2 regions of the Streptomyces hazeniae genome follow, and region 1 is predicted to be linked to the other one. Evidence: riboswitches for the same ligand, from Rfam matches in the RefSeq annotation. Region 1 holds a riboswitch; the other holds the start of a gene.
The links. Region 1 has a riboswitch for glycine ahead of gcvT (glycine cleavage system aminomethyltransferase GcvT). Riboswitches for the same ligand answer to the same signal wherever they lie in the genome.

Region 1 (4,603 bases):
CGGAGAGCAGGTCCTCCGGCTCGCCGTCGAGCTTCACCTTGAACAGCCAGCCACCCTCGAAGGGAGCGGAGTTCACCAGCGACGGGTCGTCCACGACGTCCTGGTTGATCTCGGTGATCTCGCCGGTGACGGGGGCGTACAGGTCGCTGACCGACTTCGTCGACTCCAGCTCGCCGCAGGTCTCGCCCGCGGACACGGTGTCGCCGACCTCGGGGAGCTGCACGTACACGACGTCGCCGAGCGCGTCGGCGGCGTGCGAGGTGATCCCGACCGTCGAGACGCCGTCCTCGGCGTCCGACAGCCACTCGTGCTCCTTGCTGTAACGCAGCTGCTGGGGGTTGCTCATGGTGCGATTCTCCTGGAAGGACGCTGTGTGCGGGCGGAAGGGTGCGGATGCTGAGACGGGGGCAGGGCCGCGCGCTGCGGCCCGGCGCTCACTTCTCGCGCTTGTAGAACGGCAGCGCGACGACGTCGTACGGCTCGTGGCTGCCGCGGATGTCCACCGCGACGCCCTCGGTGCCGGACTCGGCGTGCGCCGCGTCCACGTAGGCGATCGCGACGGGCTTGCCCAGCGTGGGGGAGGGCGCCCCGGAGGTGACCTCGCCGATCACCGTACCGTCGGCGGCGGAGACCACCGGGTACCCGGCGCGCGGCACCCGGCGGCCGGTCGCGACCAGGCCGACGAGCTTGCGCGGCGGCGCGGTCTCGGCCTGCTTCGCGGCGGCCTCCAGCGGCTCGCGGCCCACGAAGCGGCCCTCGTTCGTCGTCTTCTCGAACTTCACGATCCGGCCCATGCCGGCGTCGAACGGGGTGGTGGAGGTCGTCAGCTCGTTGCCGTACAGCGGCATGCCGGCCTCCAGGCGGAGGGTGTCGCGGCAGCTCAGCCCGCACGGCACCAGCCCGGCCTCCTGGCCCGCGGCCGTCAGCGCCTGCCACACGGTCACCGCGTCGGTGGTGGAGACGAACAGCTCGAAGCCGTCCTCGCCGGTGTAGCCGGTGCGTGCGATGAGCGCCTGCACCCCGGCCACGGTGCCGGGCAGCCCGGCGTAGTACTTCAGGCCGTCCAGGTCGGCGTCGGTGACCCGGCCGAGGATGCCCGCGGACTCGGGACCCTGCACGGCGATCAGCGCGTACGCGTCCCGGTCGTCGCGCACGGCCGCGTCGAAACCGGCCTGGCGGGCGACGAGCGCGTCCAGCACGGTCTGCGCGTTCGAGGCGTTGGCGACGACCATGAACTCCGCCTCGCCGGTGCGGTAGACGATCAGGTCGTCGAGGATGCCGCCGTTCTCGTCGCAGATGTGGGTGTAGCGGGCCCGGCCGGTCTTGAGCTTCGACAGGTACCCGACCAGCGCGTAGTCCAGCAGCTCCCCGGCCTGCGGTCCGGTGACGGTGATCTCGCCCATGTGGGAGAGGTCGAACAGCCCGGCGCGGGTGCGCACCGCCTGGTGCTCGTCACGCTCGCTGCCGTAGCGCAGCGGCATGTCCCAGCCCGCGAAGTCGGTCATGGTCGCACCGAGCTCGCGGTGCACGGCGTCGAGCGCGGTCGTGCGCGGCGGGGTACCGGAAGTCGTGCTCATGTGGGGCTCCCAAGGCTGGTGACACGGATGTCCTCCCCATCTGTCATCGGAACCTGAGAGGTTCGCCACGAGCCCGGCAGGGCGGCGGCTTGCACCTTGGGTGGGGCTGCGGCGGCACGCCGCGGCCCGCTTTTCAGATCTGCCTCGTCCTGCGCGGTATCGGGGCCTGAGAGATTCAAGGGAGGATCTTGCTCCTTCGGCGTCCCGACCCGTGTGCCCAGCGGACCACGGGCGGGAACTCTCCCGCGCGGATTCAAGCGGCCGGTATGGAGTTCGGGGGCCATCATTGCACGCCCCCGCCCACGGTGACCCCTGCGGGCGCGGACCGATCGCTCCGCGCCCGCCCGGCACCTTGCCGCGACCGCGAGGGGTGGCCGCGCCGCCACGCCCCGCCACGGGGCGGCGGGTTCCGGGGGGGGGCGTGTGGCCCGCGCACGTGCGTCGCCGGTCACGCAGGACCGCTCGGTGGCCCCTGCGGACGGGATCCGCGAGCCGGCCCGTGTCCCGCAGGTCGGGCATGCCCGGGAATCTCCTTGCCGCTCGTTACCTATTCTTGACACTCTCTGGGGGTATGCCGCCTACGAGCGCCGCGCGTCAGCGGCACGGGGAAGGGGAGGCCGCGGGTGGAGAGTCTGCGCAGCGCAACTGCGACGGCGGTGGGGGCCGGGGTTCCGGCGCCGGTGGTGCCCGCGGCCGCCGGCCGCGACCTCCGTGGGACGGCCGAGGGCGGCACGCTCCGCTTCCCGTCGGGCGACCTGGTCGTCGTGTCCGGTCTGCCCGGCAGCGGGAAGTCCACGCTGATCGCCCGCACCGTCGTCGGCACCGGGGCGGTGGCCCGCATCGACTCCCAGGACACCAGGGAGCGCTGGCAGCGGCGGCTGCCGCAGCGGCTGCCGTACGGGCTCTACCGGCCCTTCGCCCGCGCCGCGCACTACGCCGGGTTGCGGCGTTCGCTGGCCTCCGGCGGCAGTGTGGTGGTGCACGACTGCGGCACGCAGAGCTGGGTGCGGCGCTGGCTGGCGGCCGACGCGCGGCGCCGTGGTCGCGGCCTGCACCTCGTGGTGCTCGACGTGCCGCCGCCCGTCGCGCTCGCCGGGCAGACCGAGCGCGGCCGCACGGTCTCGCGCTACGCCTTCGCCCGCCACCGGCGGGCCCTGGGCCGCCTGCTCGCCGACGTGGAGGCCGGGCGCCTCCCGGAGGGCTGCGCCTCCGTGGTCCTCCTGGACCGCGACGCCGCGGCGGCCCTTCTCTCGGTCGCCTTCGAATAGCCCCGCTCCGGCCCGGGGCCCCGGCAGGAGTCGGCGCCCGCGCAGCACGTGGCCCGCCGTCCCCGGAAGGGGCGGCGGGCCACGTACGAGGACACTGTGCGGCGCGTCCCGGCGGAGGAGTCGGGCTCTTACTCCTGGGGGAGCAGCTCCTGCTCCGCGTCGCCGGGGAGCATCTCCAGTTCGGCGTCGCCCGGGGCGAGACGGTTCTCCGCGAGCTGCGGGCCCTCCTCCTGGGCGTCCTGCTCGTCGCGCTGGGCGTTCGGCGCGGCGTCCTGCGGCTGCGACAGGCCGTTCATGTCCGGGGCGGGCAGCTCGCCGTCCGCGACGACGGCGGCCATCACGTTGACGGTGGCCCGGACGGTGGCCTCCGCCTCCTTGGCGATGCGGCGCTGGTTGCCGGACTCGGCGGCCTGCAGCAGCTCGTCGACCTGGGCCTCCAGCGCGACGGCGGCGCGCGCGGTCAGGTTCGCGCGGGGGGCGCGGTCCGACGAGTTCCGGGACTGCTGGGCCTGCAGCGGGGCCAGGGCTTCCTGGACGGCCTTCGCGTGCCGGTCGGCCTCGCGCTGGGACAGCCGGCCCTCGGGGGCGTTGAGCACCGAGTCGATCAGCTCGGCCACGGGGTTCAGGACGTCGCCGGTCTCGCCGAGCACGCGGGTCTGCTGCTGGAGCTTCTGGGCCTTGGGCAGCGGGGCCTGCTGGGCGGCCTGCGGGCGAGGCTCGTCCGCGGCGAAAGCCGTGGCGGCGGTGACGCCGCCGAGCGCGACCGCGCCGGCGATGGTGGTGGCGAGCACGGCGGATACCGTCTTGTTGACACGCATGGGGACGATTCCTCTCGAATATGCGCGAAGGGGCGGGATCCAGATTTCGCCGGATGTGTGCGGCCCGCAACCGGACGGTCGCGATCCGTGACCGTTCGGGTGAGCGCCGCAGGTGGGCGGTGGTTCCCCCGAACCCCCTGCGAGCCGGAAGGGGAGCGGTACCTGAGGGGCGTCGGGGCCGGAAGCCGACGCTAGGGTGACCGTATGACCATTCCGCAGCAGCCTCAGCAGCCTCAGCAGCCGCAGCAGTACGGGCCCGGCCACGGCGGAGGCTGGCCCGGCAACGAGCTGGAGGAGACCCTCGCCGCCGCGCTCGGCACCCCCGGTGCGGGCGCCCGGCTGCTGGAGGTCCTCGCGCGGAGCAGTGTCTGGGTGCCGCTGCCGGAGGGCGGCGGACCGCAGAACAGCGATCTGAACGTGCCCACGGTCGAACTCGACGGCGCCCCCTACGTCCCGGTCTTCAGCTCGGAGCAGCAGTACCTCCAGGTCGTCGGCGCCCATGTGTCCTTCGCCATCGCCCCGGTGCGGGAGTTCGCCCGCGGCCTGCCCCCGCAGGTGGGCATCGCGGTCAACCCGGAGGGGACCGTCGGCGCTCCGGTGCCGCCGGAGGCCGTCGCCCAACTCTGCCGGAACACTCCCACGGAACGGCTCACCGGCGTCTCCGGCGGCGCGCGCATGCGGCTCTTCGAGCCGGACTGGCAGGACGAGCCGGTGGACTTCCTCGCCGCCGCCGCGGGGGAGTTCGCCGTCGTCGCCCCGGTGCGCACCGCGCGCCGGGCGCTCGCCAGCGCCGAGGGCGATCCGCCCGCCCTCTACGTCGGCGTCGAACTCGACCTCCTGGAGCCGGAGTCGAGGCAGGCCGCGCACGACGCGCTGGCCCGTGCGCTGGAGCAGGTGCCGGTGAAGTGGCCGGTCCAGCTGGTGCTGCTGGACGCCGCGG
Region 2 (4,603 bases), on a different contig from region 1:
CCGGGAAGGCCGCTTCGGCGCGGGTGTACGGGAAGTCCCAGCCGCCGCTGAGCTGCGCCGCCGTGTGCGGGGCGTTGCGCAGCGGGCTGTTCTCGGCGCTCCACTCGCCGGAGGAGACCTTGTCGATCTCGGCACGGATGGCGATCATCGCCTCGCAGAAGCGGTCGACCTCGGCGAGGTCCTCGCTCTCGGTGGGCTCGATCATCAGCGTGCCGGCGACCGGGAACGACATCGTCGGGGCGTGGAAGCCGTAGTCGATGAGCCGCTTGGCGACGTCATCGATGCTGACGCCGGTCGCCTTGGTCAGCGGCCGCACGTCGATGATGCACTCGTGCGCGACCAGGCCGTGCGGGCCGGTGTAGAGGACCGGGAAGTGCGGCTCCAGGCGCTTGGCGATGTAGTTGGCGCTCAGCACGGCGACCTGGGTCGCGCGCCGCAGTCCCTCGCCGCCCATCAGCCGCATGTAGGCCCACGAGATCGGCAGGATGCCCGCCGAGCCCCACGGAGCCCCGGAGATCGGTCCGATACCGGTCTCCGGGCCCGCCAGCGGCTGGAGCGGGTGGTTGGGGAGGTACGGGGCCAGGTGGGCGCGGACGCCGACCGGGCCGACGCCGGGTCCGCCGCCGCCGTGCGGGATGCAGAACGTCTTGTGCAGGTTGAGGTGCGAGACGTCGGCGCCGAAGCGGCCCGGGCGGGCGAGTCCGAGGAGCGCGTTGAGGTTGGCGCCGTCGACGTACACCTGGCCTCCCGCGTCGTGCACGGCGGCGCAGACCTCGGAGATGTTCTCCTCGAAGACGCCGTGCGTGGACGGGTAGGTGACCATGAGGACGGCCAGCCGGTCGCCGTGCTGCGCGATCTTCTCGCGCAGGTCCTCCATGGTGATGTCGCCCTCTTCGCCGGTCTTGACGATGACGACCTTCATGCCGGCCATCACGGCGCTGGCGGCGTTGGTGCCGTGTGCGGAGGACGGGATGAGGCAGACGTCGCGCTGGTCGTCGCCGTTGGCGCGGTGGTAGGCGCGGACGGCGAGGAGACCGGCGAGTTCGCCCTGGGAGCCGGCGTTGGGCTGGATGGAGACCTTGTCGTAGCCGGTGACCTCGGCGAGGCGCTCCTCGAGTTCGCGGATCAGGGTGAGGTAGCCCTCGGCCTGGTCGGCGGGCGCGAAGGGGTGCAGTCCGCCGAACTCGGGCCAGGTCACCGCCTCCATCTCGGTGGTGGCGTTCAGCTTCATGGTGCACGAGCCCAGCGGGATCATGCCGCGGTCCAGCGCGTAGTCGCGGTCGGCCAGGCGGCGCAGGTAGCGCAGCAGCGACGTCTCCGAGCGGTGCTCGTGGAAGACCGGGTGGGTCAGGTACTCGTCGGTGCGCAGCAGGTCCCGGGGCAGGGCGTCCGTGACGGCGCCGTCGAGCTCCTCCACGTCGGCCTGCACCCCGAACGCGTCCCACACGGCGGTGAGCTGCTCACGGGTGGTGGTCTCGTCGCACGCCATGCCGACGTGGTCGGCGTCGACGTGGCGGATGTTCACCCCGGCCTCGCGGGCCCGCTCGACGATCTCGGCGGCGCGGCCGGGCACCCGGGCGGTGACGGTGTCGAAGAACGTGCCGGTCGTGACCTCGACGCCGCCGTCGCTCAGGCCGCGGGCGAGCAGGGTCGCGTAGCGGTGGGTGCGGCGGGCGATCGCGGCGAGGCCGTCGGGACCGTGGTGGACGGCGTACATGCCGGCCATGACGGCGAGCAGCACCTGCGCGGTGCAGATGTTGCTGGTGGCCTTCTCACGGCGGATGTGCTGTTCGCGGGTCTGGAGGGCGAGGCGGTACGCCTGGGTGCCGTCGGCGTCCTTGGAGACGCCGACCAGACGGCCGGGCAGGCTGCGGGCGAACGTGTCGCGGACGGCCATGTAGCCGGCGTGCGGGCCGCCGAAGCCCATGGGCACGCCGAAGCGCTGGCTGGAGCCGACGGCGATGTCCGCGCCCAGGTCGCCCGGCGAGGTCAGCAGGGTGAGGGCGAGCAGGTCGGCGGCGACGGTGACGATCGCGCCCAGGCCGTGCGCCTGCTCGATCACGGAACGGTGGTCCCGCACGGCGCCGGAGGCGCCGGGGTACTGGAGCAGCAGGCCGAAGACGCCGCGCTCGGCGACCTCGGCGGGGATGCCGTCGGTCAAGTCGGCGACGACGACCTCGACGCCGGTGGGTTCGGCGCGGGTCCGGAGCACGGCGACGGTCTGCGGCAGGCAGTCCGCGTCGACGAGGAAGACGCCCTTCTTGACCTTGCCCACGCGTCGCGCGAGTGCCATGGCCTCGGCGGCGGCGGTGGGCTCGTCCAGCAGCGACGCACCGGAGGTGGGCAGGCCGGTGAGGTCGGCGACGACGGTCTGGAAGTTCAGCAGCGCCTCGAGGCGACCCTGGGAGATCTCCGGCTGGTAGGGGGTGTAGGCGGTGTACCAGGCCGGGTTCTCCATCACGTTGCGGAGCACCACGGGCGGGGTGAAGGTGCCGTAGTACCCCAGCCCGATCATCGAGGACAGCACGCTGTTGCGCCGGGCCAGGTCGCGCAGCTCGGCCAGGACTTCGGCCTCGGTGCGCCCCTCGGGGAGCTGGAGCCGGTCGGTGCTCTTGATGACGTCGGGCACTGCGGCGGCTGTGAGTTCGTCGAGCGAGGCGTATCCGAGATGCGCGAGCATCTTGGCCTGCGCGCCGTGGTCGGGTCCGACGTGGCGCTGTTCGAAGGGCGTGCCGCGCTCGAGCTCGGCGAGGGAGATGCGGTTGTCGGTCATCTGCGGGGGCCTCCTGGTCGTGAGCGACCTGCGAGGGGCACCACGGCCGGTGCCCGGACGGCCTCCCCCTCTGTCATCGCAACCTGAGAGCTTCACCCGGCAGGGCCTTTGGGGGCAGCCGGGCTTTCACCGTCGGTGAGGGGGAGCCCCTGGCACGGGTCCGTGGCCCACCCTGCTTTCCAGAGTGACCTCGTCCGTACGGTACGTGAGCCTGAGAGATTCCGGGGAGGAGTTGCTCCTTCGGCGCCTCCGGCGCTGCCGCCGGAGAGCTCTCCCGCACGGGGTCGACAGCCTTCGCCCCGAGCGTACCAGCGAGGGGCCGGAAGGGAACGGGCGCGGCTCTCGAGTGGCCGTCGCGGGCGAAGTGGCCAATCGTTGGGAGGGGGCCCGTGCAGTGTGCGAGCAGCTGGAGGCAGCGTGCAGACGGACATCGACCCGCGGAGCCTGATAGGCCGCAGAGCGTTCGACCGTGACGGACTCAAGATCGGCACCGTGGACGAGGTCTACCTGGACGATGCGACCGGGGAGCCCGAGTGGGCGGCGGTGCGCACGGGTCTGTTCAGCCGGGACGCGTTCGTGCCGCTGGAGCCGAGCCTGCTGGACGGCGAAGTGCTGCGGGTGCCGTTCGAGCGGGCTCTGATCAAGGACGCGCCGGACTTCGGTGTGGGCCGCCACCTGTCGCCCGAGCAGGAACTCCAGCTCTACCACCACTATGGCCTGGACGTGCCTTCCGCTCCCGGCCAGCCGGCCGTGCCGCCGGACCGGGACTTCGGCCGGATCGCCGGTTCGGAGGGCTGACCGGCCGCGGAGGGCCTCGCCTCCAGCGGCGGCTCGTCCTCGGAGGCGGAGTGGTCCGCGGGCGGCGGGCCGGGCACGAGCATGGGCGGGTCGGTCGCGGTCAGCTCCGGGTCGTCGACGGCAAAGGTGCGGACGGGTCCGGGCGGCGAGCCGGGCTGTTCGAAGCGGACGGTGACCCGGCCGACGCCGCTGCCCTGCACCCAGCCGGGGCCGTGGGCCGGGTGGTGGACGTCGAGGCCCGGCAGCCACCGGCGCGACCGCTCCCCGGACGCCTGGGTCGCTCCGCCGTCCGCCGCGCCGCCGGGGCGGGCCGGGGCGCCGTGGTCACCGCCCGGGTCCGGCACGTCACCGCCCTCCGCCTCGGCGGAGGCGGCGGCCTGGGCGAACAGGTCCTCCTGGGTGTAGTCGGCGAGGCCGCTGACCCCGACGCCGAGGAGGCGCACCCCTGCCGTGGTGTCGATGCCCTCGAGCAGTCTGGCCGCGGCGGCGCGGACGACGGCGGGGTCGTCGGTCGGTCCGCGCAGCGTCTCGGAACGGGTGAGGGTGGAGAAGTCGTAGCTGCGCACCTTCACGACCACGGTGCGGCCGGAGCGGCCGGCCTCCCGCAGCCGGTGCACGCAGCGGCCGGCGAGGCGCGCCACCTCGGTCTGCACGCGCGTGCGGTCGGTGAGGTCGACGTCGTAGGTGTCCTCGACGGACACCGATTTCGCGTCCCGCTCGGCGACGACGGGCCGGTCGTCCAGGCCGAGAGCCATGGCGTACAGCGCGCTGCCGTGGGCCCGCCCGAGCAGCCGCAGCAGTTCGTCCTCCCCCGCCTCCGCGGTGTCGCCGACGGTGGCGATGCCGGCGCGGCGCAGCACCTCGGCGGTGGCGGGCCCGACCCCGGGGAGGGTGCGCACGGGCAGCGGCGCCAGCAGTGCGCGTTCGGTGCCGGGTTCCACGACGACCAGTCCGTCGGGCTTGGCGCGTTCGGAGGCGATCTTGGCGAGGAGTTTGGAGCCCGCCAGCCCCACCGAACCGCTCAGCCCGGTC

Region 2: it holds a riboswitch for glycine, as region 1 does, so the genes downstream of both, gcvP (aminomethyl-transferring glycine dehydrogenase) here and gcvT (glycine cleavage system aminomethyltransferase GcvT) in region 1, are expected to answer to the same signal.

Annotation. Positions count from the first base shown of each region.
Region 1 is NZ_JAVREQ010000030.1:16,550-21,152, reverse strand. Features, by position in the region: gene gcvH (glycine cleavage system protein GcvH) at 1-346, opposite strand, end outside; gene gcvT (glycine cleavage system aminomethyltransferase GcvT) at 435-1,577, opposite strand; glycine riboswitch at 1,722-1,833, opposite strand; gene RM572_RS25230 (AAA family ATPase) at 2,201-2,845, shown strand; gene RM572_RS25225 (hypothetical protein) at 2,974-3,663, opposite strand; gene RM572_RS25220 (enhanced serine sensitivity protein SseB) at 3,868-4,603, shown strand, end outside.
Region 2 is NZ_JAVREQ010000044.1:4,230-8,832, forward strand. Features, by position in the region: gene gcvP (aminomethyl-transferring glycine dehydrogenase) at 1-2,773, opposite strand, end outside; glycine riboswitch at 2,963-3,060, opposite strand; gene RM572_RS27985 (PRC-barrel domain-containing protein) at 3,191-3,571, shown strand; gene RM572_RS27990 (DNA polymerase IV) at 3,484-4,603, opposite strand, start outside.